3 regions of the Mesorhizobium sp. B283B1A genome follow, and region 1 is predicted to be linked to each of the others. Evidence: predicted binding sites of a transcription regulator. Region 1 holds the regulator's gene; each other region holds the start of a gene.
What was found. Region 1 encodes HrcA, which represses chaperone genes, less so after heat shock. Its sites were predicted from a motif close to GTTAGCACTCNCNNNNNGNGAGTGCTAAC; they were not measured.

Region 2: groES (co-chaperone GroES) is a predicted target of HrcA. The motif match lies at 7,243-7,271, and genes of this name have one in related genera.
Region 3: groES (co-chaperone GroES) is a predicted target of HrcA. The motif match lies at 7,008-7,036, and genes of this name have one in related genera.

Annotation. Positions count from the first base shown of each region.
Region 1 is NZ_JAIUIQ010000034.1:44,314-54,935, reverse strand. It holds gene hemW (radical SAM family heme chaperone HemW) at 1-111, opposite strand, end outside; gene rdgB (RdgB/HAM1 family non-canonical purine NTP pyrophosphatase) at 108-770, opposite strand; gene LB577_RS24615 (VOC family protein) at 770-1,180, opposite strand; gene rph (ribonuclease PH) at 1,360-2,076, opposite strand; gene hrcA (heat-inducible transcriptional repressor HrcA) at 2,285-3,367, shown strand; gene LB577_RS24600 (hypothetical protein) at 3,437-3,634, shown strand; gene LB577_RS24595 (PQQ-dependent sugar dehydrogenase) at 3,707-5,083, shown strand; gene LB577_RS24590 (LysE family translocator) at 5,230-5,847, shown strand; gene cysK (cysteine synthase A) at 6,029-7,009, shown strand; gene LB577_RS24580 (glutathione S-transferase family protein) at 7,185-7,811, shown strand; gene LB577_RS24575 (RNA polymerase sigma factor) at 7,815-9,074, opposite strand; gene LB577_RS24570 (YciI family protein) at 9,100-9,468, opposite strand; gene LB577_RS24565 (TAXI family TRAP transporter solute-binding subunit) at 9,727-10,622, shown strand, end outside.
Region 2 is NZ_JAIUIQ010000001.1:110,348-120,969, forward strand. It holds gene LB577_RS00610 (cold-shock protein) at 1-74, shown strand, start outside; gene LB577_RS00615 (hypothetical protein) at 417-644, shown strand; gene LB577_RS00620 (hypothetical protein) at 644-1,051, shown strand; gene LB577_RS00625 (hypothetical protein) at 1,053-1,217, shown strand; gene LB577_RS00630 (YkgJ family cysteine cluster protein) at 1,222-1,569, shown strand; gene LB577_RS00635 (LysE family translocator) at 1,662-2,273, shown strand; gene LB577_RS00640 (nuclear transport factor 2 family protein) at 2,362-2,748, opposite strand; gene LB577_RS00645 (OsmC family protein) at 2,745-3,212, opposite strand; gene LB577_RS00650 (zinc-dependent alcohol dehydrogenase family protein) at 3,251-4,261, opposite strand; gene LB577_RS00655 (TetR/AcrR family transcriptional regulator) at 4,360-4,968, shown strand; gene groL (chaperonin GroEL) at 5,139-6,794, opposite strand; gene groES (co-chaperone GroES) at 6,857-7,153, opposite strand; gene LB577_RS00670 (class I SAM-dependent methyltransferase) at 7,430-8,224, opposite strand; gene LB577_RS00675 (hypothetical protein) at 8,295-9,146, shown strand; gene LB577_RS00680 (TetR family transcriptional regulator) at 9,244-9,870, opposite strand; gene LB577_RS00685 (MFS transporter) at 9,995-10,622, shown strand, end outside.
Region 3 is NZ_JAIUIQ010000003.1:107,414-118,035, reverse strand. It holds gene LB577_RS03185 (shikimate kinase) at 1-4,305, shown strand, start outside; gene groL (chaperonin GroEL) at 4,900-6,564, opposite strand; gene groES (co-chaperone GroES) at 6,627-6,923, opposite strand; gene LB577_RS33415 (alanine racemase) at 7,115-7,675, opposite strand; gene LB577_RS03165 (GNAT family N-acetyltransferase) at 8,362-8,730, opposite strand; gene LB577_RS03160 (Crp/Fnr family transcriptional regulator) at 9,060-9,782, opposite strand.

The DNA of each region.
Region 1 (10,622 bases):
CGGCTGGTGGCGAACATGGCTGTTGAAGTCGCAATAAGGGCATTTGGCCGCGCAGAACGGCCAATGAATGTAGACGCCGAAGCCGGGGGCCCGGTCGAGCAGCATGCTCATGCCTCGCCCAATCTCGCCAGATCCAATCGTGCCTGGGCGAATTTCTGGAAGGCACGGGCACGGTGCGACAGCGCGGTCGACTGGCCAGGCTTCCAGCCATGCTTTTCCTCGGCGCTCATCTCGCCAAACGTCTTGTCGAAACCATCCGGCAAGAACACCGGGTCGTAGCCGAAGCCGAGCTCGCCGCGCGGCGGCCAGACCAGCGTGCCCTCAGCCTCGCCGCGATAATATTCGGCCTCACCGTCGGGGAAAGCGAGGCAGATGACGGCGACGAAGCGGCCCTTGCGCTGCTCCGGCAAAGCGGCTCCCACTTCCTGCAACGCCACTTCGGTGCGCTGCATGGCCATGGCGAAATCCCTGCTGCCGTCAGGGGTTTCGGCCCAGTTGGCGGTGTAGACGCCGGGCGCGCCATCGAGCGCGTCGACGCACAGGCCGGAATCGTCGGACAGCGCCGGCAGGCCGGTCGCCTTCGCGGCGGCCAGCGCCTTGATGTAGGCGTTTTCCTCGAATGTGGTGCCGGTTTCGTCGGGTTCCGGCAGGCCATAGTCCTTGGCCGACTTCGCCTCGAAGCCGAACGGCCGCATCAGGTCGGCGAACTCGCGCAGCTTGCCGGCATTGTGGCTGGCAACGACGATCTTCTTGCCGTCAAGATTATGCATCAAAGGCCCCAGATTCTTGGCTCGGCAAACTCGATCGAATTGCCCGAGGGGTCGCGTATATAGATCGAACGGCCGCCTTGCGGCCATTCGAATTCGCTTTCGATGGCGATCTTTTTGGCCTCCAGAAGCGCTTTCCAGCCGGCGAGTTCGTCAGCGGTCGCCGCAAAGCAGAGATGGCCTTCGCCGACCGTGCCATGCGGCGGCACCTTCAGCTTGGTATCGGGCGCGGGTGGGATCTTGGTTGCCTCGGCGTTGAAGATGAGCAGCACACCGGGTCCGCAACGGAAGAAGAGGTGGCGGCCTTCGAGCTTGCCGAGGAGGTGAAGGCCGAGGGTGTCGGAGTAGAAGGCTTCGGCCGCCGCCAGATCGGTGACGTAGAGGGCTGATTCAAGAATGGCGGAGGGCGTCACGAGGCGCCCCCCTCTGGCCTGCCGGCCATCTCCCCCTCAGGTGGGGAGATTGGCAGTTTCAACGCCTCGCATCTCACGCCGCCGGAAATTGGCGAAACCCAACCGGATAGCTGATCTCCCCCCTTGAGGGGGAGATGGCCGGCAGGCCAGAGGGGGGCGCTCAAGCTCGCCATTTGGCCCTAAGCCACCGCCATCTGCTGCAAACTCACCAGGCGCTGGATGCCTTTCTTGGCCAGGCCCATCAAATCCGCGAACTGCCCTTCGGAGAACGGCTCGCCCTCGGCGGTGCCCTGGATCTCGACGATGCCGCCCTTGCCGGTCATGACGAAATTGGCGTCGGTGCCGGCCGATGAATCCTCGATGTAATCGAGGTCGATGACCGGCTGGCCGTCATGGATGCCGCAGGAAATCGCCGCGACATGGTCCTTCAGCACCTTGGAAACGCTGGTCATCTGCCGCGCTTCCATCCAGCGCAGGCAGTCGTACAGCGCCACCCAGCCGCCGGTGATCGAGGCGGTGCGGGTGCCGCCATCGGCCTGGATGACGTCGCAGTCGACGGTGATCTGCTGTTCGCCCAGCGCCTGCAGGTCGACCACGGCGCGCAGCGAACGGCCGATGAGACGCTGGATTTCCAGCGTGCGGCCGCCCTGCTTGCCGGCGGATGCCTCGCGGCGCATGCGCTCGCCGGTCGAGCGCGGCAGCATGCCATATTCGGCCGTCACCCAGCCCTTGCCGGAATTGCGCATCCAGCCCGGCACCTTCTCCTCGAGGCTCGCCGTGCACAGGACATGGGTGTCGCCGAACTTCACCAGGCACGAGCCTTCGGCGTGCTTGGAGACGCCGCGCTCGAAGGAGATGGCGCGCATTTCGTCGAATTGGCGTTTGGAGGGGCGCATTCAGGCTTCTTTCCCGTTATTTCTTCAAAATCGGCATTTTTTCGGATTCGTGGCCGGCTTGTAGCCTCACCAAGCCTAGGGCGCAAAGGAAAATGGCCGTACACAGACGCCGGGCGATCTGACGCAGACGCCGGGCGATCTGATGCAGACACCGGGTTGCGCCCACCGTGCCGAAGTCTATATCCTGAACAAGGAGGTTTTTGGCCGTATGACCAAGGCAGTCGATCCGAGTTCGCAATCGCCCGCACTTCAATCACTCGACATGCGCTCACGCGACATCTTCCGGCGCATCGTCGATTCCTATCTCAGGGATGGCGAGCCCGTGGGCTCGCGCAGCCTGTCGCGCATCCTGCCCTCCTCGCTGTCGCCGGCTACCATCCGCAATGTGATGAGCGACCTGGAACATCTCGGGCTGATCTATGCGCCGCACATCTCGGCCGGCCGGCTGCCGACGCAGGCCGGCCTGCGTTTCTTCGTCGATGCCTTCATGGAACTTGGCGACCTCTCCGACGAGGAGCGCCGCACCATCGAGGCACAGGTGCGGGCCTCGGGCTCGGGCGCGACGCTGGAGCATATGCTGACCGAGGCCAGCCAGATGCTGTCGGGCATGTCGCGCGGCGCCGGCCTGGTGCTGGCCGCCAAGAACGAGGTGGCGCTGAAGCACATCGAATTCATCCAGCTGGAGCCGACCAAGGCACTTGCCGTGCTGGTGTCGCAGAATGGCGACGTCGAAAACCGCGTCGTCGAGCTGCCCGCCGGCATCACCGTCTCGCAATTGCACGAGGCCTCGAATTTCCTCAACGCGCATATTCGAGGCCGCACGCTGGCCGAGGCACGGACCGAGATCGCTCGCATCAAGGAAGAGACAAGGGCAGCGCTGGACACGCTGTCGCAGGATCTCGTCGAGAAGGGGCTGGCGGTATGGGCGGGCGCCGAAAGCGGCCTGCCGGCGCGGCTCATCGTGCGCGGCCGGGCCAACCTCCTCGAAAACGTCACCGCGCAGGCCGATATCGAACTGCTGCGGCACCTGTTCGAGGACATGGAGACGCAGGATGGGCTGATCCAGCTGCTTGACCTGGCCGAGCAGGGATCAGGGGTGCGCATCTTCATCGGCTCGGAAAACAAGCTGTTCTCGCTGTCGGGCTCGTCGCTGGTGGTCGCGCCCTATCGCGACAAGGATGCCCGCGTCGTCGGCGCGCTCGGCGTCATCGGCCCGACCCGGCTGAATTACGCGCGCATCGTGCCGATGGTGGATTACACGGCACAGCTGATATCGCGCATGCTGCGCTAGGTGTATTGATATTCAGCCGGCCTGCGAGCGGCGACTTCCTGCGCTTCCTGGCCGCCAAGGAGAAAAAGAATGGCGCTCGAAGAGTTCAAGGCCCGGATCAGCCTGCTGCTGGAGGAAATGGTCAACCAGCCGGAAGACCAGCACGAAATCCAGGAACAGCTGCGCGAGAAGCTGCGCGAAATGCGCGCCATGGGCCTGCCGCTGCCGGCGGATCTCGTCGCCTTGGAAAAGCGCCTCGACGACGATTTTTACGCCGCCGGGACCTGAACCCGGAAGCAAGACGGAACCCAGGGACAAACCGGCCGTTGATTTCCTTCGCGACCAGGTGGAGGGACGACAATGATCGCTGGGACCCGAATGGCCGGACTGGGGCTTTCCGCACTGCTCCTCGCGACCGCGGCGTTCGCCCAGCAGGCCGATCAGCCGGTGCTGAAGGGTCCGGCCGCCTTTGGCGACTGGCGCGCCGACAAGCCCGGCGTGCGCCGCCTGATCAAGCCGGAAGACCTGCCGAAGCCCAATGTCGCCAAGTCGGCCTCGAACAGCGCCGGCCTTGCCGAAAGGCCGGCGGACGCCAAACCCCAACTGCCGGAAGGCTTTTCAGCCGAGCTGATCGCGTCGGGCATCGACAATCCGCGGGTGGTGCGCACAGCACCCAATGGCGACCTGTTCGTCGCCGACAGCGAAGCCAACCAGGTCCGCGTCTACCGCCTGACCGAGGGCAGCGCCAAACCCGCCGAGAAAAGCATCTTCGCCGGCGATCTCAACCAGCCCTACGGCATTGCCTTCTACCCGCCGGGCAGCGACCCGCAATGGGTCTACGTCGCCAACAGCGACAGCATCGTGCGCTTTGCCTACCGCAATGGCGACCTCAAGGCATCCGCCGACCCGGAAACCATCGTCGACGACATTCCCTCGAACCATCACTGGACGCGCGACATCGCCTTTTCGCCTGACGGCAAGACGCTCTATCTGTCGGTCGGCTCGGGCTCGAACGCCGCCGGGGAAATGGGCAAGAACCCGAGAGGCGGACTCGAGGCATGGGTCAAGTCAAAGCCGCTCGGCGCCAGCTGGGGCTCCGAAGAGGGACGCGCCGACGTGCAGGCCTTCGACCCCGACGGCAAGAACGGCCGCACCGTCGCCACCGGCCTGCGCAACTGCTCGGGCATGACCGTCCAGCCGGCGACCGGCGCGCTGTGGTGCGTCGTCAACGAGCGCGATGCGCTCGGCGACAATGTGCCAGCCGAATACGCCACATCGGTCAGGGAAGGCGCCTTCTATGGCTGGCCCTGGTACTATATCGGCAACAACGAAGATCCGCGCCACAACGGCGAGCGCCCCGACCTTGCCGGCAAGGTCGATATTCCCGATGTGCTGATGCAGGCGCATTCGGCGCCGCTCAACATCGCCTTCTACGACGGCAAGGACCTGCCCGCGGACGCGGGATTTCCGAGGGAATACCGCGGCGATGCCTTCGTCGCCCTGCACGGCTCCTGGAACCGCGGCAACAGGACCGGCTACAAGGTCGTGCGCCTGCTGTTCAGGGATGGCAAGCCGACCGGCGAATACGAGGATTTCATGACCGGCTTCGTCGTCTCCAACGGCGAGGTGTGGGGCCGGCCGGTCGGCGTGACGGTGGCCAAGGATGGCGCGCTGATCGTGACCGAAGACGGCAACGGCACCATCTGGCGCGTGACCTACGATGGCGGCCGTTCCTGATCCTGCAGGGCGGCGCAGCCCCTTCACCCGGATGAGGGGGCCAGCGCGACGTATCTCGGATGTCTGGTGCAATGGATTCCGACCCCAGAGAATTCAATTCTGGCCCGTTCCATGCGACAAGGCAGGCCAATCCGGGACCACCAGCCATGACCCTCACCGGCTTTCTCGCCTACAGTGCCGCCCTCGGCATCGCCGCCGCCATTCCCGGTCCCGGCGTCACCGCGCTGGTCGCGCGGGCGCTCGGCTCCGGCTTCCGTTCATCGCTGGCCATGTCCTTTGGCCTGATGCTCGGCGACCTCACCTACCTGACCGCCGTGGTGCTCGGCCTCGCCTTCGTCGCGCAGACTTTCGGCATGGTGTTCCTGGCGATCAAATGGGCCGGCGTCGCGTATCTGGCTTTTCTCGGCTGGCGTTTCTGGACCGCCGGTATCACCGCTGAAACCGTCGAGGCGAAGAAGGGCAAGGGCGGGTTGGCGTCGAGTTTCGTCGCCGGGCTGACCGTCACGCTCGGCAATCCGAAGACGATGATCTTCTACCTGGCGATCACGCCCACCATCGTCGACCTGAAGACCATCACGCTGGCCGATTACGGCATTCTGGTCGCGCTGACGATCGTCGTCCTATTCGTCGTGCCGGTGCCCTACCTTGCGCTGGCCGCCAAGGCGCGCTGGTTCCTGAAATCGCCGCGTGCGCTGAAGGTGCTGAACCGCACCGCCGCCGGCTTCATGGTCGGCGCCGCGGCGGCGATCGCCGCCCGCCAATAGCCTCTGCTCGGCCAAAATATTCCAGATATCGGCCTTTTCGGAAAACGGTTTTCCGAGACGGAGGCGCTTTAGACATGCGCCCCACTCGGATATTCTTCGCTGACGGTCTATCTTGCGCGACCGAAGGCCCTTTGCCGCCAATTGCCTGAAATTACTTGCCTGACTCCTGGGAGCGAAACCAATGAACAAGCCTGTCACCTCCGCCCGCGCCCCCGGCCGCGGCCGCATCTATAATTCCATCACCGACACGATCGGCGACACACCCCTGGTGCGGCTCGACAAATTCGCCAAGGAAAAGGGCATCGTCGCCAAGCTCGTCGCCAAGCTCGAATTCTTCAACCCGATCGCTTCGGTCAAGGACCGCATCGGCGTGGCGATGATCGAGGCGCTGGAGGAGGCCGGCAAGATTTCTCCCGGCAAGACCACGCTGATCGAACCGACCTCCGGCAACACCGGCATCGCGCTCGCCTTCGCCGCCGCCGCCAAGGGCTACAAGCTGATCCTGACCATGCCGGAAACGATGTCGGTCGAGCGCCGCAAGATGCTGGCGCTGCTCGGTGCCGAACTGGTGCTGACCGAGGGCCCGAAAGGCATGAAAGGCGCCATCGCCAAGGCCGACGAGCTGGCCGCGACCATCCCCAACGCGATCATCCCGCAGCAGTTCGAAAACCCGGCCAACCCGGAGATCCACCGCAAGACGACGGCCGAGGAGATCTGGAACGACACGCATGGCGGGGTCGACATCTTCGTCGCCGGCATCGGCACCGGCGGCACCATCACCGGCGTCGGCCAGGTGCTGAAGAAGCACAAACCCTCGCTGCATGTCGTCGCCGTCGAGCCGGAGGCATCGCCGGTGCTGTCGGGCGGCCAGCCCGGTCCGCACAAGATCCAGGGCATCGGCGCCGGCTTCGCGCCGAAAATCCTCGACACCACGATCTATGACGAGATCGTCAAGGTCTCGAACGAGGATTCCGTCGCCAATGCCCGTCTCGTCGCCCGCCTCGAAGGCGTGCCGGTCGGCATTTCATCGGGTGCCGCGCTGCAGGCGGCAATCGTCGTCGGCTCGCGGCCGGAAAACAAGGGCAAGACCCTGGTTGTGGTCATCCCCGACTTCGCCGAACGCTACCTGTCGACGATCCTGTTCGAAGGGCTGGGGGCGTAGGCGCGCGGAACTTAAGCGCCGAGATCCTTCGCCCGACAGCATAGAAAGTTCTGCATCGACCAGCCATCTGGCCCGCTGAAAAACCAGCCGTGGCGACCGCCGCCCGCTTGAGCATAACCCTGCTTCCGGTCCATATCGCCTACGGCCTGATTGGTGCGGGCCGGGGGAGAATCCGATGTACAAACTCTACACACGGCCCGGCAGCGGCGGCTTCGTCGTCGAGGCGGCGCTGGCGCTGGCGAACGCGCCGTTCGAGCAGATCGACGTGCCGAAGACCGACCGGCCGGACCCGGCCTTCCTCGACATCAGCCCGCTGAACCAGGTGCCGGTGCTGACCTTGCCGGACGGGCAGTCGATGACCGAATCGGCGGCGATCTGCATCCTGCTGGCCGAGCGCCATCCCGAGGCCGGCCTGGCGCCGGCGATCGGCGCGCCGGCTCGCGTCGATTTCCTGCGCTGGATGGCCTTCATGTCTTCGGTGCTCTATCCGGCGGTGCTGCGTTTCTACTACGCGCCTCGCTACACGTCCGATGCCGACGGCACGAAGGCCGTCAAGCAGGCCGCGGTCGCCGAGATGGATCGTGGCTTCGCCGTTCTCGACAACGCGCTCAAAGGCCGTGACTGGCTGGTCGGCGACGGCCTGTCGCTGGCCGACATCTATCTCATCATGCTGGTGGCCTGGCATCCAGACATCGAGAGCGCGCGGATGGCATGGCCGAACATCGAACGCTTATGGGCGCGACTGCGCGGCCATCCGCTGATGAAGACGCTCAACACCTCGCACGAGATGTGGCCGGGCTGAAGGTCAATTTCGCAGCGCTGCCCGTTTGCCTTGCAGGAAGCGCCGTACCGCCGGGTCGCGCTCGAGGCCGATCGCCCGGTCATAGGCTTGGCTCGCCTGCGGCACTTGCCCGAGCCTGGCCAGAAGCCCGGCGCGCGCGGCCCAATAGGGCTGATAGTCGTCAAGGCGCTTGTCGTCACCCAGCACGTAAAGGGCCGCCAGTCCCGCCACGGCGCCCTCGGCCTCGGCGATCGCCACCGCACGGTTGATCGCCACGACGGGCGATCCGGCGATCGAAAACAGCGCGTCATAGAGCTCGCGGATCGCCACCCAGTCGGTGCGACCGGTCAGCCGTCGCGCCGCGTGCGCCGACTGGACTGCGGCCTCGAGCTGGTAACGGCCGATGACGCCACTCTGCGCGGCGCGGGACAGCAGCGCCTCCGCCTCATTGATGAGGGCACGGTCCCACAGCTCGCAATCCTGTTGCGCCAACGGCACGAAGTCGCCTTCGGCATCGCGCCGGGCAGCCCGGCGGGCCTCGGCAAACAGCATCAGCGCAAGCAGACCCAGCGCCTCCGGCTCATCCGGCATCAGCGAGGCCACCAGCCGGCCGAGCCAGATGCCTTCGATCGCCAGGTTGCGGCGTTGTGTTTCGGTGCCGGCCGGGTCCGACCAGCCTTCGGCGAAGGCGGCGTAGATGGCTTCCAGCACCGCGTCCAGCCGCTCGCCGAGTTCGGCCCGCTCCGGCACGCGGAACGGAATGCCGGTTTCACGGATTCGGGTCTTTGCACGCACCAGGCGCTGACCCATCGTCGCCGGCGAGACCAGGAAGGCGGAGGCGATGGTCGCGGCATCGAAACCCAGAATGGTCTGCAGGATCAGCGGCGCGCGGACGCTCGATTCGATCGCCGGATGGGCACATGCAAACATCAGCCGCAAGCGTTCGTCGGGCATGTCTTCGTCGGGCAAGTCTTCGTTGGTCATGCGCGCCTCCGCTTCCTCGGCGATCAGCCTGAGATGCTCGCGGCCGGCTTCGCTGGTCAGCCGCCGCCGCACCGCATCGACACGCCGCCGGCGCGCCACCGCCAGCAGCCAGGCTTCCGGCTTGTCGGGCACGCCGGTGCGCGGCCAGCGTTCGAGCGCCGCGGCAAAGGCATCGGCCAGCGCGTCCTCGGCGGCGGCTACGTCGCGCGTGCGCGCCGACAGCCAGGCGACCAGCTTGCCATAGCTTTGCCGGGCGGCCGCTTCCGCCGCCGCCCGGACGATCTCCGGACGACTGTCCATCACATCGCTATTTCCCGGCACATCGTCATTTCTTGGGCATGTAGTCGGCCATTTCCCAGATCGGCCGCAACTCGACGGTGCCGGTGCTGGCCGCCGGACAGCGCGCCGCCCATTCGATGGCGGTATCGATGTCGGCCGCCTCGATCATGTAGAAGCCGGCAAGCTGCTCCTTGGTGTCGGCATAGGGGCCGTCGATGACGTTGGTCTTGCCGTCGGCGATCCGCACCGAGGTGGTTGCCTGGGTCGGACGCAACCTTTCGCCGGCCAGCCAAGCACCGGACTTCTTCAACGCTTCGGTGTAGGCGGCATAGGCCGCGCTCATCTGTTGGGCCTTCTCGACCGGCGTGTTCGCCAGCGCGGCTTCGTCATTGTTGATCAAAAGCATGTATCGCATGGGTTTTCTCCCGTGGTTTGGAAGGCCGCGTCTTGCGGGGCCAGACGTATGTCGTGCGGTGTCGGCCGATTTCGACAGGTGCCGTGAAAATCTTTCGGCCGTGGCCGCGCCTAGCGCAAGCCGGAAGGTGTCACGCATCCACTCAACCGTTCGTCTAATGGGTAGAATTGCGGGTTGGCATTTGCGTCTCGCTGTCTAAACTCGGCCCGGTCGCATCGAGGAGGTGGTGCGGTGTCGATATTTCAGGGAGGAAACCAGATGTTCCATTTCAGGACGAGATTTGTTGCAGCCAGCGCGGTGGCGCTTTCGCTTGGCCTTGGCGTTGTTTCTGCCGGCGCGCAAGAATTCATCAACGTACTGACAGGCGGCACTTCGGGCGTCTACTACCCGCTCGGCGTGGCGCTGTCGGAGATCTACGGCAAGGGCATCGCGGGCGCCCGCACGCAGGTGCAGGCGACCAAGGCGTCGGTCGAGAACCTCAATCTGCTGCAGCAGGGCAAGGGCGAGATCGCGTTTGCCCTTGGCGATTCCGTCAAGCTCGCCGCCGAAGGCAATGCCGAGGCCGGTTTCCCCGGCAAGCTCGACAAATTGCGCGGCATCGCCGCCATCTATCCCAACTACATCCAGATCGTCGCCAGCCAGGAGTCCGGCATCAAGACGCTTGCCGACCTCAAGGGCAAGAGCCTGTCGGTCGGCGCGCCGGCCTCCGGCACCGAACTCAACGCGCGCGCCATCTTCGCCGCCGCCGGGTTGAAATACGAGGATCTCGGCCGGGTCGAATATTTGCCCTTCGCCGAATCCGTCGAACTGATCAAGAACCGCCAGCTCGACGCCACGCTGCAGTCGGCGGGACTCGGCGTCGCCTCGATCCGCGACCTCGCCACCTCAGTGCCGATCAACGTCGTTGCCGTGCCGGCCGAGGACGTCGCCAAGATCGGCGCGCCCTATCTGTCGGTGGTCATTCCCAAGGGCACCTATGAAGGCCAGAGCGAGGACGTCGCCACCGCCGCCGTCGGCAATTTCCTCATCACCCGCGCCGATGTCTCCGACGAGACCGCCTACCAGATGACCAAGCAGATGTTCGACCATCTCGACCAGCTTGCCGCCGCGCACGCCGCCGCCAAGGGCATCGATCCGGCCAAGGCGCTCGACGG
Region 2 (10,622 bases), on a different contig from region 1:
AGAAGCTTGGCTACGAGATGGTCCGCGACAACAAGTCGGGCAAGATGTCCGCCGACCAGTTGAAGGCGGCCTGAAAAAAGAATTCGGCCCTCCCGGTGACCACGGATGTACTGGCACCGTTGAGTGGCGAATTCTGGCGCTTGGCCACGGAGACCTGAGTTTCCAAGGCACATCATGCGCATGAGAGGAGTGTTCCTGTACATCCAGCCTGTGCATCCATCTGGATGCGCGTGGATGCGCGGTGCTCCCCACGGAAGGTCAGGCGGTGCCTGGCCTTTTTCATTTTACGCTTGTTGCCGCCGAAAATGCGCTGCGCATCGTGCTGAACGTGCTAAGGGACGCTCCAGCAGTGCGTGGTCCTGACCGAAGACCCGGTCTCGCCCTATCGGCACCAGGCTCCTGACAGGAGAAAGATTTTGACCGCCCATTCGAAGACAGCCGCCGATCCGGCGGTGTCGCTGTTCAGCAAGACGCAAACCCAGTCGATGTCGCTCAACCGCATCATGTCCGAGCGCGATGCCGTCAGTGAGGCGCGTGAGGCCAAGACGGCACGCTTGCGCGAACTGCGCCTGGAAAAGGAAGCCGATGAGATGGCCGCGGCCGCGGCGCGCCCGGCATTGCCGAAACGGGCTGGAAAACGCTGATGGCCACGAAGCGCGTACCGCCAACGCCGATCGCCGCCGACGCGACCATCGCCGACATGGTCGAAGGGCTCGACAAGCCCGTCGAATATGTCCGGCGTGTGCTGGAAAAGCTCGAGCGCTGCAAACGCGCCCATGGCGATGCCCAGGTGCGCGTCGGTGTGCGCGGCCGTGCCGAGTGCCCGAACTACCTGATCGAATATGTCCGCGAAGACGCCAAGACCCATGAGCGGGTGACTTATCAGGACGCCGCCTACAGCGGCAGCACGCATCGCGAACTGGCGCCCCACCACATCGAGGCGGCAAAGAACTGGTCGCCCGAGGAAATGAACATCACGGCGGTTTCGGCACTGATCGGCCGCTTGCGCAATCCGCGCGCACCATCATCGCGTTTCGCCGACGAGGACTGACATGGCCATAAAATTCTCAGCCAAGGACCAGCCTGCGGCGCCGGTCGCCGCAGTAAAGCCGGCCAAGCCGGCCGCCGCGCCGAAAACCGACCCGGCCGACACCGCGACCGACCTGTTCAAGTCGCCGGCCGAGACGCCCCGCGGCAAGGCAGGCAAGAAGAAATAGCGCCTTGCCGCGCGACGCCGATCATGACCTTGCCGCGCTCGCACCGTGCGGCTCGCGGGTGCCTGCCTTCGACTGCCAGAGCTGCGGCGCCTGCTGCTCCTACTCGGCCGAATGGCCGCGTTTTTCCACCGAGGATGACGCGCAGCTCGACCGCATCCCGGAAAAATATATAGCGGCTGACCTGTCCGGCATGCGCTGCGACGGCGTGCGCTGCTCGGCCCTGTCCGGCGAAGTCGGCAAGGCGACGGCTTGCGGCATCTACGATGTCCGGCCAGACGTCTGCCGCGCCTGCATGCCCGGCGACGCGGAGTGCCTGATGGCGCGCCGCGAACACGGATTGCCGATCTTCTAGAATTGCCCGTGTAACTGCCGATCTCCCCCGCTTGTGCGCGGCCCCGCGGCCCGGTACCTTCCTGGCCGGGCAGGCTGCCGGAGGAAATCATCGTGAGCATCGAATTCCTGTTGACGTCGCTGATCGTCGTGGCTTCGCCCGGCACCGGCGTTCTCTACACGCTGAGCGCCGGACTTTCGCGCGGTGGGCGGGCCTCGATCATTGCTGCCTTCGGCTGCACGCTGGGCATCATCCCGCACATGGCGGCCGCCATCACCGGCCTTGCGGCGCTGCTGCACACCAGCGCGGTCGCCTTCGAGACGCTGAAATATCTCGGCGTCGCCTATCTGCTCTACATGGCCTGGAACACGCTGAAGGAGAAGGGCGGCCTGAGCGTCGAGGACAATGTCGCGCCGCGTTCGGCCGGCAAGGTGATCGCCACCGGCATCCTCGTCAACGTGCTCAACCCGAAACTGTCGATCTTCTTCTTCGCCTTCCTGCCGCAATTCGTCAGCACCACCGAACCGAACGCGCTGTCGAAGATGCTGGAGCTCAGCTCCGTCTTCATGCTTTTGACCTTCGTGGTCTTCGTCGGCTACGGCATCTTCGCCGCCTCGATCCGCAGCCATGTCGTGTCGCGGCCCATGGTGCTGACCTGGATGCGCAGGACTTTTGCCGGAGCCTTCGTCATGCTCGGCGCCAAGCTGGCGCTAGCCGATCGGTAGCGCCACCAGGAGCGGTTCAGTCCCGCTGCTCCGTGCTTGTTCATACGCAATTCCGGACCGAAAACCGGATATCCCTGTTCAGGGCGCGCTATCCCTTTACATAGCCCATCGCCTCGATGATCCGTCCGTCGGCGACGCGCATGAGGTTGACGCCGCGCACCGAATGGCCGTCGGCCATCCAGTAGCGCCAGCGGATCGTGGCACGGTCGCCGGCCACGAAAGTCTCTTCGATGTCGAAGCGCGTGCCGGGTCCGGTGGCGATCGCCGACCACAGTTCGACGCAGGCGGCCTTGCCGGCGCGGCGGGCGCCGTCCGGCGCCGGCGTGGTGTTCTCGATCACGCAGTCCTGCGCCACCAGTTCGTTGAGCGCCGATGGATCGCGACGCTGGAACACGTCGTTGTAACGCCGCATGATTTCGGCTGTTTGGCCGGAGAGCTTTGCCGTGGCGAGGTCGATGATGAGTTCCCTGGTCATTGGTTGGCTCCGTTCGTTCCGTGATCGATGGCGGCGTCGACGAGGGTCGCCTTCAGCGTGATCGTGGCGACACCTGCCAGTGCCCGGGAGACGAGGCAGCCTGCCTTGGCCGACTGCGCCAGCCTCTCGAAATCGTCCGCGCCCAGCCCGGCGACACTTGCCTCAGTCTCGAGTTCGATATGGGTGATCGTCGGTCCGGCCGCGGTCGCCCCGAGATGCACCTTGGCTGTCGTGTGGATAGTTTGGGCCGTGTGGCCCTCGCTGCCGAGGACGGCGCTCAGCGCCATCGAGAAGCAGCCGGCATGCGCCGCGGCGATCAGCTCCTCCGGGTTGGTGCCTGGACCGTTCTCGAAACGCGACGGAAAGGAATAGGCGCCTTCGAAGACACCGCTGCCGAGCCGCAACCGGCCCGAACCTTCCTTCAGCGAGCCTTGCCATTTGGCCGAAGCTTCACGAATTGTCATTGGTCTGCTCTCCCTTGTTTGATTGTGAGAAGTCGGGATCAGGCGCCGTCGATGGTGACCTTCCCGAAGACGTCGCCTTGCTGGAAATAACGGTACGCGTCGCCGGCCTCGGCAAAGGCAAAGCTCTTGTCGATGACCGGCCGCAACCCGTGCTGCGAGACCGCGCGCAGCATGGCCTCGAGGTTGGTCCGGCTGCCGACGAAAAGGCGGCTGATGGTTGCGAGGCTGCGCTGGTAGAGGGCCGCGGGCATTTCGATCGATCTGCCTCGTGCATCCTGCAGCGTCAGCAGCACGATGTGCCCGTAGAGTGTGCTTGCGATCAGCGATTGCACGAATGTCGCCGGGCCGCCGGTTTCAACGACAAGGTCGATGCCGCCGGTCTGGTCTCGGACCGTCGCACCCCATTCGGCCATCTCCGATGTCGAGATCACAAGATCGGCACCCAGCGCCCGCAGCCTGTCGGCCTTCGCGCCGCGCGAGGTGACAGCCGCGACGCGGCAGCCGAGCAGCTTGGCGAACTGCAGCGCAAACAGCGAGACGCCACCGGAGCCGATGACCAGAACCCACCGGCCAGGCTTCGGCATCCCGGCGCCCGTCACTGCATTCCAGGCGGTGACGCCGGCGCAGGTCAGGGTCGCCGCTTCATGCCAGTCGAGATGATCGGGCAGGCGTACGGCCCATTGTTCGTCGAGGACCGCATATTCGGCCAGCATACCGTCCAGCGTGCAGCCGAGCTGGTCGATGAGACCGGCGTTTATGCGGCCGTCGATCCAGCGTGCGAAATAGCTGCCGGTGACGCGGTCGCCAACGGCGAAGCGAGTGACTTCATTGCCGATGGCGACAATTTCACCGGCGCCATCGCTCAGCGGCACGATGCCCCGGCGCGGCGTCAGCGGATAGGTGCCGTTGAGGATCATCGTGTCGCGCCGGTTGAGCGAGGCGGCGCGAACGCGCACCATGATTTCATGAGGTCCTGGCTCCGGCCGCGGCTCGTCGCGCATCACCAGGCTTTCGATTCCCGCGGACCCTTCAAGGCGATAGCTTTGCATGTCGGTCTCTCGAATATATAGACTGATCTACATATTATGTAGACCGATTGTCATATTCGATGCAAGGCCTATAATGATCGCTGCTGACAGAGGTTGACATGGCGAACGATACACGGGCCCGCATACTCGAAACGACTGGACTGCTGCTCAGGCAGCGCGGCTATCACGGCACTTCGCTCAACGACATATTGAGCGCCAGCGGCGCGCCGCGCGGCTCGCTCTACTTCCATTTTCCCGGCGGCAAGGACCAACTGGTGATCGAGGTGACGCGCGATAGCGTTGCCGACGTCACCGAGAGGCTTGGCGCGGCTTTGGCAGCCGAACGCGACCCCGCGGTCGCCGTCCATCACATCTATCAGTCGGTGGGACATATGCTCGAAGAGAATGAGTTCTCGCTCGGCTGCCCGATCGCGCCGGTCGTGCTGGACTCGCCAAGCGACGTGCCCGAGCTTGCCGAACTGTGCCGCTCGGCCTTCGAGCAGTGGATAGGCTTGCTGCGAGATGCCTTCGTCAGGGCAGGGGTGCCCGAGCGTCGCGCGCATGCCTTGGCGCTGCTGGTCGAATCATCTCTGGAAGGGCTGATGGTGATCGCGCGCGCCACCCGCGACCGCGCGCCATTGAAGGCGGTGGCCGACGAGGTCGCGGCACTGATTGAAGGCGCCGTGCTGGCTGGGGAGGCACGGCAACGCGCGGATACAACCGTCTGAGGGCATCGAAGGGCGGCGATCAGGAAGCATGTAAGCAAAAAGGGCGGCATCGCTGCCGCCCTTTCCGTATCTGAAGGCTGATGGAAGCGTGGATTAGAAATCCATGCCGCCACTCAAGCCCGCTTGCGGGCTTGAGCAATGTGAGTTCATGGGCGTGCTTTATGGATTTCTTAGAAATCCATGCCGCCCATGCCGCCCATGCCGCCGCCCATGCCGCCAGGCATGCCGCCGCCGCCAGCCGACTCCTTCTTCGGAGCCTCCGCGATCATGGCTTCGGTGGTGACGAGCAGGCCGGCGACCGAGGCCGCGTCCTGGAGAGCGGTGCGCACGACCTTGACCGGGTCGACGATGCCCATGGCGATCATGTCGCCATATTCGCCCGACTGGGCGTTGTAGCCGAAAGTCGCGCCCTTGTTCTCAAGGATCTTGCCGGCAACGATCGAAGCTTCCGCACCGGCGTTGGCCGCGATCTGGCGGGCCGGAGCCTGCAGCGCACGACGCACGATGTTGATGCCGGCGGCCTGGTCGGCATTGACGCCGGTGGCCTTGATGTTGGCCGAAGCGCGCAGCAGGGCAACGCCGCCGCCTGCAACGATGCCTTCTTCCACGGCCGCGCGGGTCGCGTTGAGGGCGTCATCGACGCGGTCCTTCTTTTCCTTGACTTCGACTTCCGTCGCACCGCCGACGCGGATCACCGCAACGCCGCCGGCGAGCTTCGCCAGACGTTCCTGCAGCTTCTCCTTGTCGTAGTCCGAAGTGGTCTCTTCGATCTGCTGCTTGATCTGGGCAACGCGGCCCTGGATCTCGGCCTTCTTGCCGGCGCCGTCGACGATGGTGGTGTTCTCCTTGGAGATCGACACCTTCTTGGCGCGGCCGAGCATGTTGAGGCCGACGTTCTCGAGCTTGATGCCGAGGTCTTCCGAGATGACCTGGCCACCGGTGAGGATGGCGATGTCTTCCAGCATGGCCTTGCGGCGATCGCCGAAGCCCGGAGCCTTGACGGCGGCGATCTTCAGGCCGCCACGCAGCTTGTTGACGACCAGCGTGGCCAGGGCCTCGCCTTCGACGTCTTCCGAGATGATGAGCAGCGGCTTGGAGGTCTGCACGACGGCTTCGAGAACCGGCAGCATGGCCTGCAGGTTGGAGAGCTTCTTCTCGTGGAGGAGGATGTAGACGTCCTCGAGCTCGGCAACCATCTTGTCGGCATTGGTGACGAAGTAGGGCGACAGGTAGCCGCGGTCGAACTGCATGCCTTCGACGACTTCGAGCTCGGTCTCGGCGGTCTTGGCTTCTTCAACCGTGATGACGCCTTCGTTGCCGACCTTCTGCATCGCTTCCGCGATCATCTTGCCGACCGACTCGTCGCCATTGGCCGAGATCGTGCCGACCTGGGCAACTTCCTCGGAGGTCTTGATCTTCTTGGCAGCCTTGCCAAGCGCCGCCACGACTTCGGTCACGGCCAGATCGATGCCGCGCTTCAGGTCCATCGGGTTCATGCCGGCGGCAACGGCCTTGTGGCCTTCCTGGACGATCGACTGGGCCAGGACGGTCGCGGTCGTGGTGCCGTCGCCGGCGATGTCGTTGGTCTTCGAAGCGACTTCGCGGACCATCTGCGCGCCCATGTTCTCGAACTTGTCCTCAAGCTCGATTTCCTTGGCGACGGTGACGCCGTCCTTGGTGATGCGCGGGGCACCGAACGACTTGTCGATGACGACGTTGCGGCCCTTGGGGCCGAGCGTGACCTTCACCGCGTCGGCGAGGATGTTGACGCCGCGCAGCATGCGCTCGCGGGCATCACGGGAGAATTTTACGTCTTTGGCAGCCATTTTTTAGCTCCTGGCAGGGGCTTGGGGTAAGCCCGGAATTCAGTTGACGGTGAGGCCGATGATCAGCCGATGATGCCCATGATGTCGGATTCCTTCATGATCAGAAGGTCTTCGCCATTGAGCTTGACTTCGGTGCCCGACCACTTGCCGAACAGGATGCGGTCGCCAGCCTTGACGTCCAGCGGGACCAGCTTGCCGGCTTCGTCACGAGCACCGGAGCCGACGGCGATGATCTCGCCTTCCTGCGGCTTTTCCTTTGCCGTATCCGGGATGATGATCCCGCCAGCGGTCTTGGATTCGGATTCGACCCGGCGAACGACCACGCGGTCATGAAGCGGGCGGAACTTCGACTTTGCCATTTTTTCTTCCTCGATGAGAACGGTGAGAAACAGTTCCTCCATCCGGCGAAGCCGGACAACAACAAAGCCCGGCGGCGCCGGGCCCTGTGATTAGCACTCACCAAAGGCGAGTGCTAACGTGGCGCTGAAATAGGCTGACGGCTGGCGAGAGTCAAGGCGGGCGAAGGCCGCGATGCGAGCGAAATTTTTCTCATGCTGCCGCACGATTTTAGAAAGCCTGGGTTGTGCCTGCCCCGGCTTGAGCGCCGTCCTGCTAACTTCAGTGTCTTGGCGCCTTCAGTGTCTTGGCGCCCGCAGCACCAACAGCGGGCATCGCTCGGCAAGCCCATAGCTCCCGGTCAAAGCGATGCGAACATCACCAAAAAACGCTCCCGCCTCGCTCACTAGTGTAGTCGCCGGTGCGAAGGTGTAGATGGCCGGCGAGTTCCGATAGGCATCGATGGTGCCGATGGTTGGCAGGTCCCAGCCTGTGCGAGCCGAAAGCTCGTTGCGGTCAGGAAACAGTGCGTCGAACCTTTCCGCGATCGTCCTGACCGGAATGGCATGGTCGGGCGCATCGCCCGTCGCGGTCATGGCGACGCGCCATTTGAGTTCGTGGAAGGTCGAGACACCGCCCGAGAGTGCAAGCGCCCGCACCGCCGCCGGCTCGTCCGGTGTTTCGGGACCGGCAAAGAGACGCAGTCCCGCCCGGCCGTCGGTGCGCAGTACGCCGGCGATCGCCGCAAACAGCGCCCGGCGCGCGGTTGAAAGGCCGAGCGTCGACAGGCAGCCGTCGCCGATCACCGCATCGACGCTTGTGTTCGGTACCGGCAAGTCCAGCCAGTCGCCGTTGATCGCCTTTCGAAACGCGGTGTCGCCTGGCCAGATACCGGCGATCATGTCGGACGATTCATCGACGGCCGTCATCGTCGTCCCGAGCCCGGCGAGTTCCGGCGTCACGCCGAGCAGAATGACGTGCGCCTTCGAAAGGTCGAGCTCACGCTCATAGGCCTCAACCGCTTCCGCTGGCGGCCGCAACGGTGGCCCGAGCAACTGCCAATGCCTTCGAATGGTATTCCAATGGTCGGTCATCCACAGCCCCAAGCCCGCGTTGTATTGGCAGCTATAATAGAGGACGTTAAAGAGACCAAGCGGGGGAAGCATGACGCGCATCGCGGTAATTACGCATGAGTTCGACAGGTTCGAACGCCGGCGCGGGCCGCTGTTTCGCCGCGACAGCCCCTACATGCTGTTCGATCTGCTGGAGGAACTGAAGCGACGCGGACATTCCGTCCGCATAATCCCCGGAACGTCGGCAAAGCCGGAGGCCGATATAGCGGTGCTGCACGTCGACGCGACCGTGACGCCACCCGAATATGTCGAATACGCACGCGCTTTTCCCTTCTGCCTGAACATTGGGGCCGCCGACATCTCCAAGCGACGCATCAGTGGCGCGGCGATCGGCAAGGACGACGACTGGCCAGGGCCGGTCATCGTCAAGAGCAATCTCAACAATCTCGGGATGCGGGAGCAGACGCTCAACCGGCGATCGCTGCGTGCCGGAAAGCCGAAGCCGTTTCCCGGCGTCGAGCCTGTCGAGGGTTATCGCGTCTATGCATCCCTTTCGGAGGTTGCGCCGGCGGTCTTCGACCGCAGCGATCTCGTCGTCGAGAAATTCATTCCCGAGCCGGAACCGGACGGCTTTGGAGCCCGCTTCTGGATATTCTGCGGCGAGCGCGAGCGCTGCACCCGCCACGTCTCGCCGCAGAGCCTCGTCAAAGGCGACGACACGGTCCGCCGTGAGCCGGTTCCGGTTCCCGAGGAGCTTCGCGCTCTGAGGCGCCGGCTTGGCTTTGACTACGGAAAGTTCGATTTCGTCATGCATGAGGGCAGGGCGGTGCTGCTTGACGCCAACAAGACGCCCGGTGGCGCCCGCAATCTTTCCGCGTTTCTCGCCGCCGGCAATGCCAATCTTGCCGACGGCTTCGAAGGCCTTGTCCGCCAGCTCGCATAGCGGGCGTCCTGATGCTTGCGCCCCGACACCTCTCATTCGCGGCAGCTTGCTGATGATCGCCAGGGCTACAGATCGCCAAGGCTACAAAAACACAGGGCTATAAAAACAGCCGCAACTGGGTGTGGATGATCGACCGGTAATCCTCGATGGTCCGGCGGCTTTCGGCTTCGCCTTGCGCGAGCGCCAGCCGCACCACGCCACCGGCGAGCTGGAAGATCAAGAGAACCATGCGTTCGAACTGCTCGTGCTTGTCCGGCGCGAGCAAGGCGATGACGCGGTCGCAGAACATCTTCGCTTGATGCCGGGTCTCGGCGATGTCGAGATTCTTGAGCGCCTTGTCGGCCTGGATGGCGTTCTGCAGATCCTGGATTGCCGGATCGCCGGCAACGCGGCCGCGATAGTCGTCGAGCAACCGGTCGGCCGCCACGATGATGTCCTTGGCTTCCCGGACATCGGCGACAATCGCTGACAGCCGCGCGCGGCTGACTTCGGAGAAACGCTCATAGAGCATCGCCAGGATCGCCGACTTGTTGGGGAAGTAGTGATAGACGGTGGCGATCGGCCCGCCCGCCAGCATGCCGACTTCCTTCATGGTGACGGCATCGATGCCCTTCTCGCCGATCAGCCGCATGGTCGTCGACAGGATAGCGTCGATGCGCTCGCGGCTGCGCTCCTGCTTGGGCCTGCGCCTCGGTTCGATCACCGTCTGCCTTGCTTCAACCATGCACTGGTCTTTCGCGCGCGTTTCCAAATTCTGGTTGACAACAAATATGATCAAGTATCAATTTCTGGAATCCTGACAGATTGTCAGTTTTTTTGCCGCGCGGCAAGGACGTTGGGAGGCGCCTTTGGCTTCGACAAATACCGGCCACACCGGCACCGGCCACACGGGCACCGGACACAAGGACACCGGACACAAGGGCAATGGCGACTGGCTGGTCGGCAATCCGACCGGCGGGCAGCTTGCCTCGGCTCTGTGGATCGGGTCGGTCGGCCTGCTGATCCTTGGGCTGCAGCCCGTGCTGCTCGGCGCCCTCTATACCGAGGGCCATGTCAGCGGCGATGAACTGGCGCTGGTTGCCACCGCCGAGATGATCGCCATCGCCATCGGCTCGGCGATCGTGGCGATGCTGCTGTCCGCCCACAACATGCGCTGGAAGAGTGCGGTTCTGCTGCTGCTGCTGGCGCTGGCGAACATATGGACGGCCTATGCCGCCGGGGCCGGCACATTGATGGCCGCACGTGCCCTGGCTGGTCTCGCCGAGGGCGGCCTGGTTGCGGTCGCCACCGAACTGATCGCCCGTTCGCGGCGAGCCGAACGCATCGGTGGCTATTTCGTCACCATGCAGACCCTGGCGCAATGCGCCCTGGCGTTGCTGCTGGCGCTCTATGTCATCCCCGCCGCCGGATCGGCCGGCGGCTTCTTCAGCCTCGCGGTCGTCTGCGTCCTGTCGCTCGTGATCGCCTTCATTGTTC
Region 3 (10,622 bases), on a different contig from region 1:
TTGCGCTGGCACCGCAAGTCGGCGCTGAACCTGCTCAACGCCATCCAGCCGGTGGTGGAACACAAGATCGATGCCTATCTCAAAGCAGGCCAGGCCGAGCGTACCAGCGGCGCCAATGCAAGCCGCAGCCCGGCGCTTTCGATCCATCAGGTGCTCAAGACCCGGGCGGTGCTGGAGACGCTCTACCGGCGGCCCTATGTCGACGGCGACGAGCTCGCATTGCGGGCCAGGCAGGAAGAGCTGCATGGCAAGACTAGGCAGATACTGAAGAGCGCCCGCACCCTCATCGACGCCGACCTTTCCTACAAGAGCTGGAACGTGATCGCCCATATCGAGGCGAAGGAACCGCTCGAAGCGCTCGACACCTTCATGGCGCAGAACGCATCGATGATCCAGGCCCAGCATGCAGCCGCCAGCTTCGATGTTCATCGGGTGCTTCAGGCCATGGATCAAGACCCGAGACCGCCGCAAGGCGATGCCGGACTAATGCGGCTGCCGGTGGTCGACATGCAAGGCCAGCCGCTGCCCAGCGAAGCCGAGTTGCGCTATTCCATTTTCCATCGCTTGACCTCGGGCGCGGTGAAGGTGGTGGCGGTGCAGCTAAAGGGAACTCCGACTGGCGCCATGTTGACACGCACGGTGGCCGTGGAGGGCGTGCCCTACCGCATGGACCTGTTCGGCGGCAGCAAACTGAAGCCGCCGCAAAGGAGCCTTAACCAGCTTGCCTCTGACCTGCCCTTCACGGCCGCAGAGGCCCCAAGCGGCAAGCTTTTGGCGATCCCCTATGCCGAGACGGCTCCGGGTACGGCCTTTGAGCAGCTGTCGCGGGCCTGGGCGCCGTTCAAGGAAGCCTATTACTATACCCAGCGCCGCGGATTTGCCGCGCCGCCGGGCGTCCCCGACGTTGGCCCGCATGATTATGCGCTGGAAGGGTGCTTCAAGCTGTCCCTTCTGCCCGACCGCCCCGCAGGCGCGGTGCATCCCTTCCGGTTCGAGGGGCGAGACGGCGAGATCGCCTTGCGGCCGCATGACGGCTGCGGCTTCATCAGGGCGTCGCTGGCCGAGCGCATGCCGTCCGTTGCCCGGGCTCGCCACGACGCTCCCGAGCGGATGCCTGCCTTTGCCGATAAAAGGCAATCGGCGGTACCGCCCACGGCGCTGCAACATTATCCGCGCAGCGTCGAGGTGGCACAGGAGACCCGCGAGAAGGCTCTGGCATGGCTGGAAACCCATCAAAGCCTCACCACCGAGGAGCTGTTTCGGACGGTCACGGGCGGGCATATCGAGGGTTCGAACGCTATCGCCGTGCCGTCCAGTGACGAATGCCTGTATGTGCCGACGGGCAAGAGCAAGACCTTGACCCGTGACGCTGGCGTACTTGTCGGACGCTCCCCCTATGACAAGCCCAACCTGCGCCCGTTCGCCGCCGAGCGGGTCAGGTCGGCGCGCGATGGCGACCGCACCGCGGCGTTCCTGGATCGGTGCGTGGCCTTCCAATACAGCTTCAACGTCGCGCACAGGTCGGGGGCTAGGCTCGCCGCCGACGATCCGACCTTCTTTGCCAAAGGCGTCTTGATCGTTGTGCCCGACGAAATGTGGCCGGCGGACTTCGCCGACCGCGGGATTGTGATGTCTGCCGAGGACGTAAAGTGCCATTCGCGCTGGCTGGAGGAAAAGGACCGGGTCAAGACCGACACCGCGCTCGAGTGCGTCGGCATCCTGCAGGCGACGGAGGTGTTCGCGCCCGGCTCTTTGGTTGCGGTTCCGACCGCCCAACAAAAAATGCTCGACGGCGATTTTGATGGCGACGCCGTCATCATCATCGGCGACCAGCCTCGCCTTTACGAGCATGTGCGCCAGTTCGACGCGCAGCTGCAGGCGCGCGGCATCGCCTCGATGAAGCCGCCGAAGTCGCACACGCCGGCCATTGAGAAAGGCGGCTACCAGTTCAGCCGGTCCAAGCAGATCCTGTCGGCCACCGGGCTGGTGCTGGAGACCTACAGCTGCCTGCAGCGCAACGTGCTGGCGCAGCCGCTGGAGGCGCAACGCTGGTTTGCTGAGCGTGCCATCTTCGGCACCTACGAGGGCATTCATCAAGAGCTCAAGGCCGACATCCGTGCATTGTTGCAGGAAGATCGGCCGAATGGCCAGACCCTCCATGAGCTGATCGCCAGGGCGGGGGAAGACAGCAAGGCCGCCCGGCATCCGGTGGCCTGCGAACTGGCCGCGTTGCTAGTGGCCGAGCTCCAGGACTGGAACCTGCAGCTCAATAGCGAGCCGGCTCATGAGCAGTCGGACGTCAAGCAGAAGTTTGCGCGATCCGTGGCCTCAACCGGCGCGAAGCCTGCAGTCAGCGCCGAGGCCGCCGCGCTCTTCCCGAAACTCAGCGAATCCTATCCGGCAACCGCTGATGCCAGGAAACGCATCGACTTCCTGCTCAACCGCTATCAGGCGCGCATTGATCCGCGGCCCGACGGCTACAACCCGGTCGATCTGCATGAAAGCGCGATCAATCTGTTGAGCGTCGGCATCAAGGTCGGCACGGACGCCTACAAGTCCGAAACCGGTGCGCGAGTGTTCATGCAAAAAACCACCGAATTGCAGCGGCTCATAGAGCAGAGGCCGGGCTTCAAGTCGGCGCCCTATGTCAAGTCGCAGGCGGCAAAGCTCCACCAGGGCCGGTTCGACGTCGATGGCAGCCTGGCGGATCTGAAGGACAACCCCACGCTGGCGGCCTCGGTCATGGAGGCCTCGATCAGACTCGCCGTCGAAAACCGAATACTGCCCAGCGCCTTAGCAATTCCGGCCTACGACGACCCCGCCAGCAGGATAGCGCTGAACAGCGAACAGGCCGTGGAGCGCGCCAGGCTCGAAGCCGCCCTCGCCGAAGCGCAAGAAAGCGCGATTACCGAAACTGTGCATGCGGTTGCCGAGCTTTTGCGGCAGGACGGCATCGAGGTGAAGGTGCCGCATCTTGATCAACGGTCGCGTGGGCAGATCTGGACAGCCAACGAGTTGACCGGCCAGGGCGTGAGCGCGGCGCCGGAGGCCCAACTGGTCACCAGTGCAGTGCGCCATGTCTTTGAGATCCCGGACGAGGCTTTTACGCGCGCCTTCAGGAAGGCGGCACTGGCCTTCGATGAGCGTGACTGCAGCGAGGTCGAGACCACCAACTGGTTCATCAGGATGGACACGCAGGGGTTACGCGGCGTTCACACGGCGTTCACAACCGCACAGAACTATCGCTTCGAGGTCGAGTTCCATACGCCGGCCAGTTACCGGGCCGAGCTCGCGCAGCGCGCGCAGAGCGAATGCGAGCTGGTCCCCATTCCCCGTGGTGCCTGGGACATATTACACTGGGGCTCGTCAGGAGAAAGCAGGTCGAGGGCGGCAGGGACCTCCAGGTCGCCCACCGTCGCAAGACAACAGAGTGCGGTCATTCTCTCGCCGCATGCCGGCAAGATCCTCGCGGCCCTCGGTACGAGGCCGGTCGTGCTCGTCGGCATGCCGGCGAGCGGCAAGTCGAGCATCGGCCCCCGCCTTGCCAGGGAGCTGGGGGTGGAGTTTGTCGACATCGATAAGCTTATCATCAAAGGGCACGGCGATATTAAGGATATATTCGAGCGCAGTGGCGAGCCCTACTTCAGGGAGTTGGAGACTAGAGAGCTCGCCGAGCAGCTGAAGAAAGGCCCCATGGTCATCGCAACCGGCGGCGGCGGCTTTGTCAAGCAGCCCAATCGAGACCTGATCCGCGAGAAGGCGGTGTCAATCTGGCTCAACACCGACCTGGATGAGATCGGCAGGCGCCTCCACCTGCAGCAGCGCTCCACGGGCGACACCGGCCGGCCGCTGCTGCAAGGCCCCGACATAAAGCAGCAGCTCGAAAACATGTTAGAAAAGCGCGGGCCAGACTACCAACAGGCCGATATCAAGGTGGTCCCGACCTTTAGAAAAGACAAGAAGAATGCCGGCATTTGCGTGGAGGCGCTCCACGATTTTCTGTGCAGCAGGGAGAGAGAAGCCGCCCTGACGCCCGCTGCCGAGATGTCACATGTCTCCGGTGCTTCCGGCACCGCCATCAGCATGCCCCCAACAGCGCAGCGCATGCACGATGATCGTCCCAACCGCTATGATTGCGGGGGCGGCGTCGTGGAAACCATCCAGGCGCCGGCGGCACCAATGAGTCAAGGTGAACTGCCGTCTCCCGACACCCTCACCGCCGACCCGCAGCCTTTGCTGGCCGGCGATAACGCACGAGCGGATTTAGCATCTTCCATGAGAAGCAGAGAACGCTCAAGTCGATGACAACAAGCTTTAGGCGAGAATCAGGTCCTTTCGCAGGTTTGGTGCAGGGGGCGGGTTCGCGCCGAATGCTAACAAAAGTGGGAATCGCATGCATAAAGTCGTCAGAAGCCTCTGGCCGAGTCGATCCGGTCCTAGATGACACAGGAGGATTCGCTGACCGTCCAATGGCCCGCCCTTCACAGCAGTGATGCGGCGAGCAGGCTTCGTTCGCGGTCTGGCAAGGTCTCGAGACGACCGGCTGCTTGTGCTTGGGATCGAGGTCATGGCCGAGGGCGTGGAGACAGAGGCAGCCGACAAATTCTGCACAAGCTTGGCTGCAGAACCGCTCAGGGCTTCCTATTCTCAGCGGGGGTCCCTCTGCCCCAATCACTTGAATTTGCAGTAAAGGAGCACGCGAAAGAGTTGTGACCGGTACCAGCTGTTGCTGACTGCATCAAGAAGAGCGTCAAAGGACGAGATGGGTGCTGGAAATGGACATGAGGTAATAGGCGGTATCAAGCGGCCAGTACGACGATGTAGCTGTGGTTCCGCGAAGTTGTGCAAAAAAAGGGCGGCATCGCTGCCGCCCTTTCCGTATTGCGCAGGTAGCGTGGATTAGAAATCCATGCCGCCCATGCCGCCCATGCCGCCCATGCCGCCGCCCATGCCGCCAGGCATGCCGCCGCCGCCAGCCGACTCCTTCTTCGGAGCCTCCGCGATCATGGCTTCGGTGGTGACCAGCAGGCCGGCGACCGAGGCCGCGTCCTGAAGAGCCGTGCGCACGACCTTGACCGGATCGACGATACCCATGGCGATCATGTCGCCATATTCGCCGGTCTGGGCGTTGTAGCCGAACGTCGCGCCCTTGTTCTCAAGGATCTTGCCAGCAACGATCGATGCTTCCGCACCGGCGTTGGCCGCGATCTGGCGGGCCGGAGCCTGCAGCGCACGACGAACGATGTTGATGCCAGCGGCCTGGTCGGAGTTGACGCCGACAACGTTGATGCTCAGCGAAGCGCGCAGCAGTGCGACGCCACCACCAGCAACGATGCCTTCTTCCACGGCCGCGCGGGTCGCGTTGAGGGCGTCATCGACGCGGTCCTTCTTTTCCTTGACTTCGACTTCCGTCGCACCGCCGACGCGGATCACCGCAACGCCGCCGGCGAGCTTCGCCAGACGTTCCTGCAGCTTCTCCTTGTCGTAGTCCGAAGTGGTCTCTTCGATCTGCTGCTTGATCTGGGCAACGCGGCCCTGGATCTCGGCCTTCTTGCCGGCGCCGTCGACGATGGTGGTGTTCTCCTTGGAGATCGACACCTTCTTGGCGCGGCCGAGCATGTTGAGGCCGACGTTCTCGAGCTTGATGCCGAGGTCTTCCGAGATGACCTGGCCACCGGTGAGGATGGCGATGTCTTCCAGCATGGCCTTGCGGCGATCACCGAAGCCCGGCGCCTTGACGGCAGCGATCTTCAGGCCGCCACGCAGCTTGTTGACGACCAGCGTGGCCAGAGCCTCGCCTTCGACGTCTTCCGAGATGATGAGCAGCGGCTTCGAGGTCTGCACGACGGCTTCGAGAACCGGCAGCATGGCCTGGAGGTTGGACAGCTTCTTCTCGTGCAGGAGGATGTAGACGTCCTCGAGCTCGGCAACCATCTTGTCGGCGTTGGTGACGAAGTAGGGCGAGAGGTAGCCGCGGTCGAACTGCATGCCTTCGACAACTTCGAGTTCGGTCTCGGCGGTCTTGGCTTCCTCAACCGTGATGACGCCTTCGTTGCCGACCTTCTGCATCGCTTCCGCGATCATCTTGCCGACCGACTCGTCGCCATTACCGGCGATCGTGCCGACCTGGGCAACTTCCTCGGAGGTCTTGATCTTCTTGGCGTTCTTGATCAGCGTCGCGACGACTTCGGTCACAGCCAGATCGATGCCGCGCTTCAGGTCCATCGGGTTCATGCCGGCGGCAACGGCCTTGTGGCCTTCCTGGACGATCGACTGCGCCAGAACGGTCGCGGTCGTCGTGCCGTCGCCGGCGATGTCGTTGGTCTTCGAAGCAACTTCGCGGACCATCTGCGCGCCCATGTTCTCGAACTTGTCTTCAAGCTCGATTTCCTTGGCGACGGTGACGCCGTCCTTGGTGATGCGCGGGGCGCCGAACGACTTGTCGATGACGACGTTGCGGCCCTTGGGGCCGAGCGTGACCTTCACCGCGTCGGCGAGGATGTTGACGCCGCGCAGCATGCGTTCGCGGGCATCACGGGAGAATTTGACGAGCTTCACAGCCATTTTTTTGCTCCTGGGCAATTCGGCCTAAATTCAGATTGGATGTGATGAAAGGCGACGGCGTGTCAGCCGATGATGCCCATCACGTCGGATTCCTTCATGATCAGAAGGTCTTCGCCATTGAGCTTGACTTCGGTGCCCGACCACTTGCCGAACAGGATGCGGTCGCCAGCCTTGACGTCCAGCGGGACCAGCTTGCCGGCTTCGTCGCGGGCGCCGGAACCGACGGCAATGATCTCGCCTTCCTGCGGCTTTTCCTTTGCCGTGTCCGGGATGATGATCCCGCCCGCGGTTTTGGATTCGGATTCGACCCGGCGAACGACCACGCGGTCATGAAGCGGGCGGAACTTCGACTTTGCCATTTTTTCTTCCTCGGTGAGAGCGGTGAGAAACACCGTCCGGCCCACGCCGGACAAACTGCAAAGCCCGGCTTTGCCGGACCCGTTGTTAGCACTCATCACGAGTGAGTGCTAACAACGAGGGGATTAAGGGGTAAGCCGGAGATAGTCAAGACGAAATAGGGCAGGCGAACGAGCAAAAGTTCATCAAGCTCTCAGGCAAGGGACCACGGCACGTGAGCGAAGCTGGCATCAGCCGGCCGGAGATTCCTCAAAGGAAACAAGCGCGCCTGAATAGGCGCCGCAACATCAGCCGAGCCGTTGCAGAAGCAGGGGACGGCCAACTGGCAGACGCCGATCTCGACAGCCGCGACAACCGCCTCGGTACATACGATGCTCCAGTCGATGGCGAGATCGTGAAGCGCCTCGCACTTTGACATTGCCTCCTGGATTTTGTTTTCGCCGAAGGTGCTGATGCCGACCTGGAAGGCATATCGCAGGATCTGGGCCGGCACCGTCTTGGTGACTGGCAGCAAACGCACGGAGGCTCGGTCGCGCCCGGCCCGTGCGCAAGCAAGCGTGATGCGCTCTTCAACCGACGCCAGATTGGTGCGGAAGCGGGTAAGGGGATTAGGCCCGAAGCGTTCGACGTCCTCGGGCGAAAGCGGCGGATTGTTCGTGCCCATTGTGATCTGCCCATCCGCCGATTGAAACAGTTGAACACTCCTGCTGACTTCGTCATTTGGCATTCTCAGCAGTGCGACAAGTTTCGACAATTTATGTTCGCCTACCATTCCCAGCGGCTTTGGAGTGCTAAGAGCCTGTGAATTTCTTTGAAGAATCCGTTGCAACGCCTGCATGCTGCGCGGGGGGCTGATCAGGCAGCGAGACTTGCGAACTGCTTGGGCCAGGAGGCATTCGGATTGAAGGCGTATCTCGCTTGTGGTTTGCTCAAAACCAGGACGCAGGGGTTGCTGCCGCTTAACTTAGGTCGGCCAGCCCACCACGGCTGTCGCCGCATCACCGCACCTGCGCACAGGTGCGCTTCGCGAGGAAGTCCATGCGAGAACAAACCCACTCGCAGTGCTGGTAGTCGGCAAGCGGTTTTGTCGCTGCCAAGCTCATCAGGTGCGCTCAATCTGCCGCGGCACCCGACGCCCTCAGAATGGACATGGCGCGGTCGATTCACACTAGAGCCGCCCCGGTAGGATCGGCTCCGTCGGCCAGACCAGACGGTGGCTGACCTTTCTCAACTCCAACCAATCAGGGGCGCCAGGAACAGGTCTGGGAGTGGCTCGCGAGTGACATCGGTACGCGAGGCAGCGCGCCTCGTCCAAGGGTGAAGATGCGCAGCCGAACTTGATCTGCCACATGCCGGCTTCGAACTTCGCCCACGCGACCGTTTCTGGCGAAGTGACCCTCATTACACCTGTGTAGTTGGCGTAGGTTGGGGACAGATTTTCTAAATAGTCCGGCGGAGCCGAGGGCCGACTTCCTCGAACCCCTCCCGTAAGTAGAAATCGAGCGTGCGTTTACATTTTGGTTGCGCGGGTGCTCCAACCTCAAGTCGCTTCCAACCACGAGCGCGGCCTTCCTGCAAGGCGACCTCGAGCAGACAAGGGGCAATCCCTTTGGAGCGCATCTCGGGTCGAACATACAGCTCCGAGATCTGGCCGAACTTGCCTCCTGCATAGATCGCTGTGCACTCATTCAGTACGATTATGCCGGCCGGCTCGCCACCTTCACTTGCGATTACAGCGACCGCGCCAGCGTTGGCAAGCACTGTCGCCGACGAAGTCAGGCGTGGGCGCTTTCCCGCCAGAGAGTTCATCGAGTAGCGCGTGAATGAAACGGGCGACCGTCTCTGCGTCCAATGAGTTGGCCCGTCGAGTAGATACGAAGGCATGGTTTCTCCTTCTCCTAGTGGTCGGCGTCCCGATTCGTGCTGCCAATCGCAACCTGCGCTGGCAAAAAACGGAACTGGGAATCCGTGTACGATGGAGGGCTGCTCTCCTGTATGGCAAGCCATTCTTGGGAATGCAAAACCGTCGCACGCTCGTCCAAGCCAGGAATCCCTTACACCATCTGACCGCACTCGAAGCAAGATTCTGCTTAGCTGCTAGCGAGGACCGAGCTTGCGGACCCCGACAGACCCCATGGTCACCGTCGGGCGATTTCCCCAATCAGCCGAACATATTCGCCTTCCGGTTGCCCATATGTGCCAGCTGCTTGGGCAACGAGGCCATGGCGGTCTCGAATGACGATTTCACCTCGTCGCGAACGGATGAGGCCACGGCCCTCGAGCACTTGGAGCCCAACGGTGACCCCCGGCCGCCTTACGCCGAGCATAACAGACAAGAACTCGTGTGTGATCGTAATGCGTTTGTCGTGAATTCGGTCGTCACACATCAGCAGCCACCGCGCCAGGCGCTCTTCAAGACTCGCCCGTGCGTTCATAAGGGCCGTATAGCTCGCCTGAATGTGAAGATAGTGGACATAGCGCAAGAGGAAGAGACGCAACGTCGGGCTGTCCACCAGAATCGTCTTGAATGGCTCAACTCCGATTCGCACTGCATTGCCTGCGAATTGCACGTAACAATCGTGCGCGGCATAGTCGGCACCCATCACCAGCGCGGAACCAGTCATTCCCTCTAAGCCAATGAGGCCAACTTCGGCATCCTTGCCGTCCGAAGTCATCGCGACAACAGAGCCGATGCCTTCCTCGAGGAAGTAAATCGCCTCTATCCTTGAACCGGCAGTCTCCAACGGCATTCTCAGATCAAGGGCACATCGCTCAAAATGCGGCTCCAAACGCGCGAGGTCGTCCGCGTTAAGCCGTCGCAGCAATTCGTTTTTGTAGGAAGCATTCACTGGATTGGTCATGGCTCAATCCCACTTGGGGCAAGAGCATTCCAATCTCCTTGCCGTCCGCGCCCGTAAAAACGTGCAGACGATCTTGTGACACTACGCGCCTTGGTACGACAATGACAGCGGAATGCGAATCGATGCACGGCGAGCCCCCGCCGCGTGATTACAAAAGACGCGAGAAGTATGTCAGAGTGGGAAACGTACCAAACTCAGCTTTGTACGAAACCGACATTCTGAAGTCCCAGCTCTTTCCCGTTACCTGTCGTCCTAGCGCGCCGATTCCCTTGAGCTTCGTGATAATCGCACGAACTCCGGCATTTAGAGCCGGCGCGCTTTCAAATCGTAACTGTTCACTGAGAACGACACCTCGCGCTCGGGGATGCCGCTAGATGTAACCGCTCCCCAAGGCCGCAGCGCGTCCGGTCGGCCGCGTTGGGGGGCGGAGGATTTATGTTGTCGTTCGCCGATCGCTCGGATCTACGATTGCTCGGAAAGTTGCGTCGGCGGGACGTCAGCAACACTCAGCGTGTCCGATAGAAATGCCCTAGTGGCGGCTGGCGGATTTATTCTGTGCGGGGACACTTCCGGATCGAGTGATGTCAGCCCGGGGCCGTCTGGTCCAATGTCGCGCGGATAGCGCCGAATCCCAACTCATCGATGATCATGTTGTGGCGACTGGCCGTCACCACATCCTGCAGGATGGGCGGCCGTTCGGACTTGCCTTTGTTCGAGCTCAGTTTCCGCTGATGACGGAGCATGAGGTACTTTGGCGAATTCACCCGGCCAATCTACATTCGCGCTGCCGCGAGAATGTTGTGCAGGCTCGGCCTCAATGTGCCGCACCGCACATCCGTG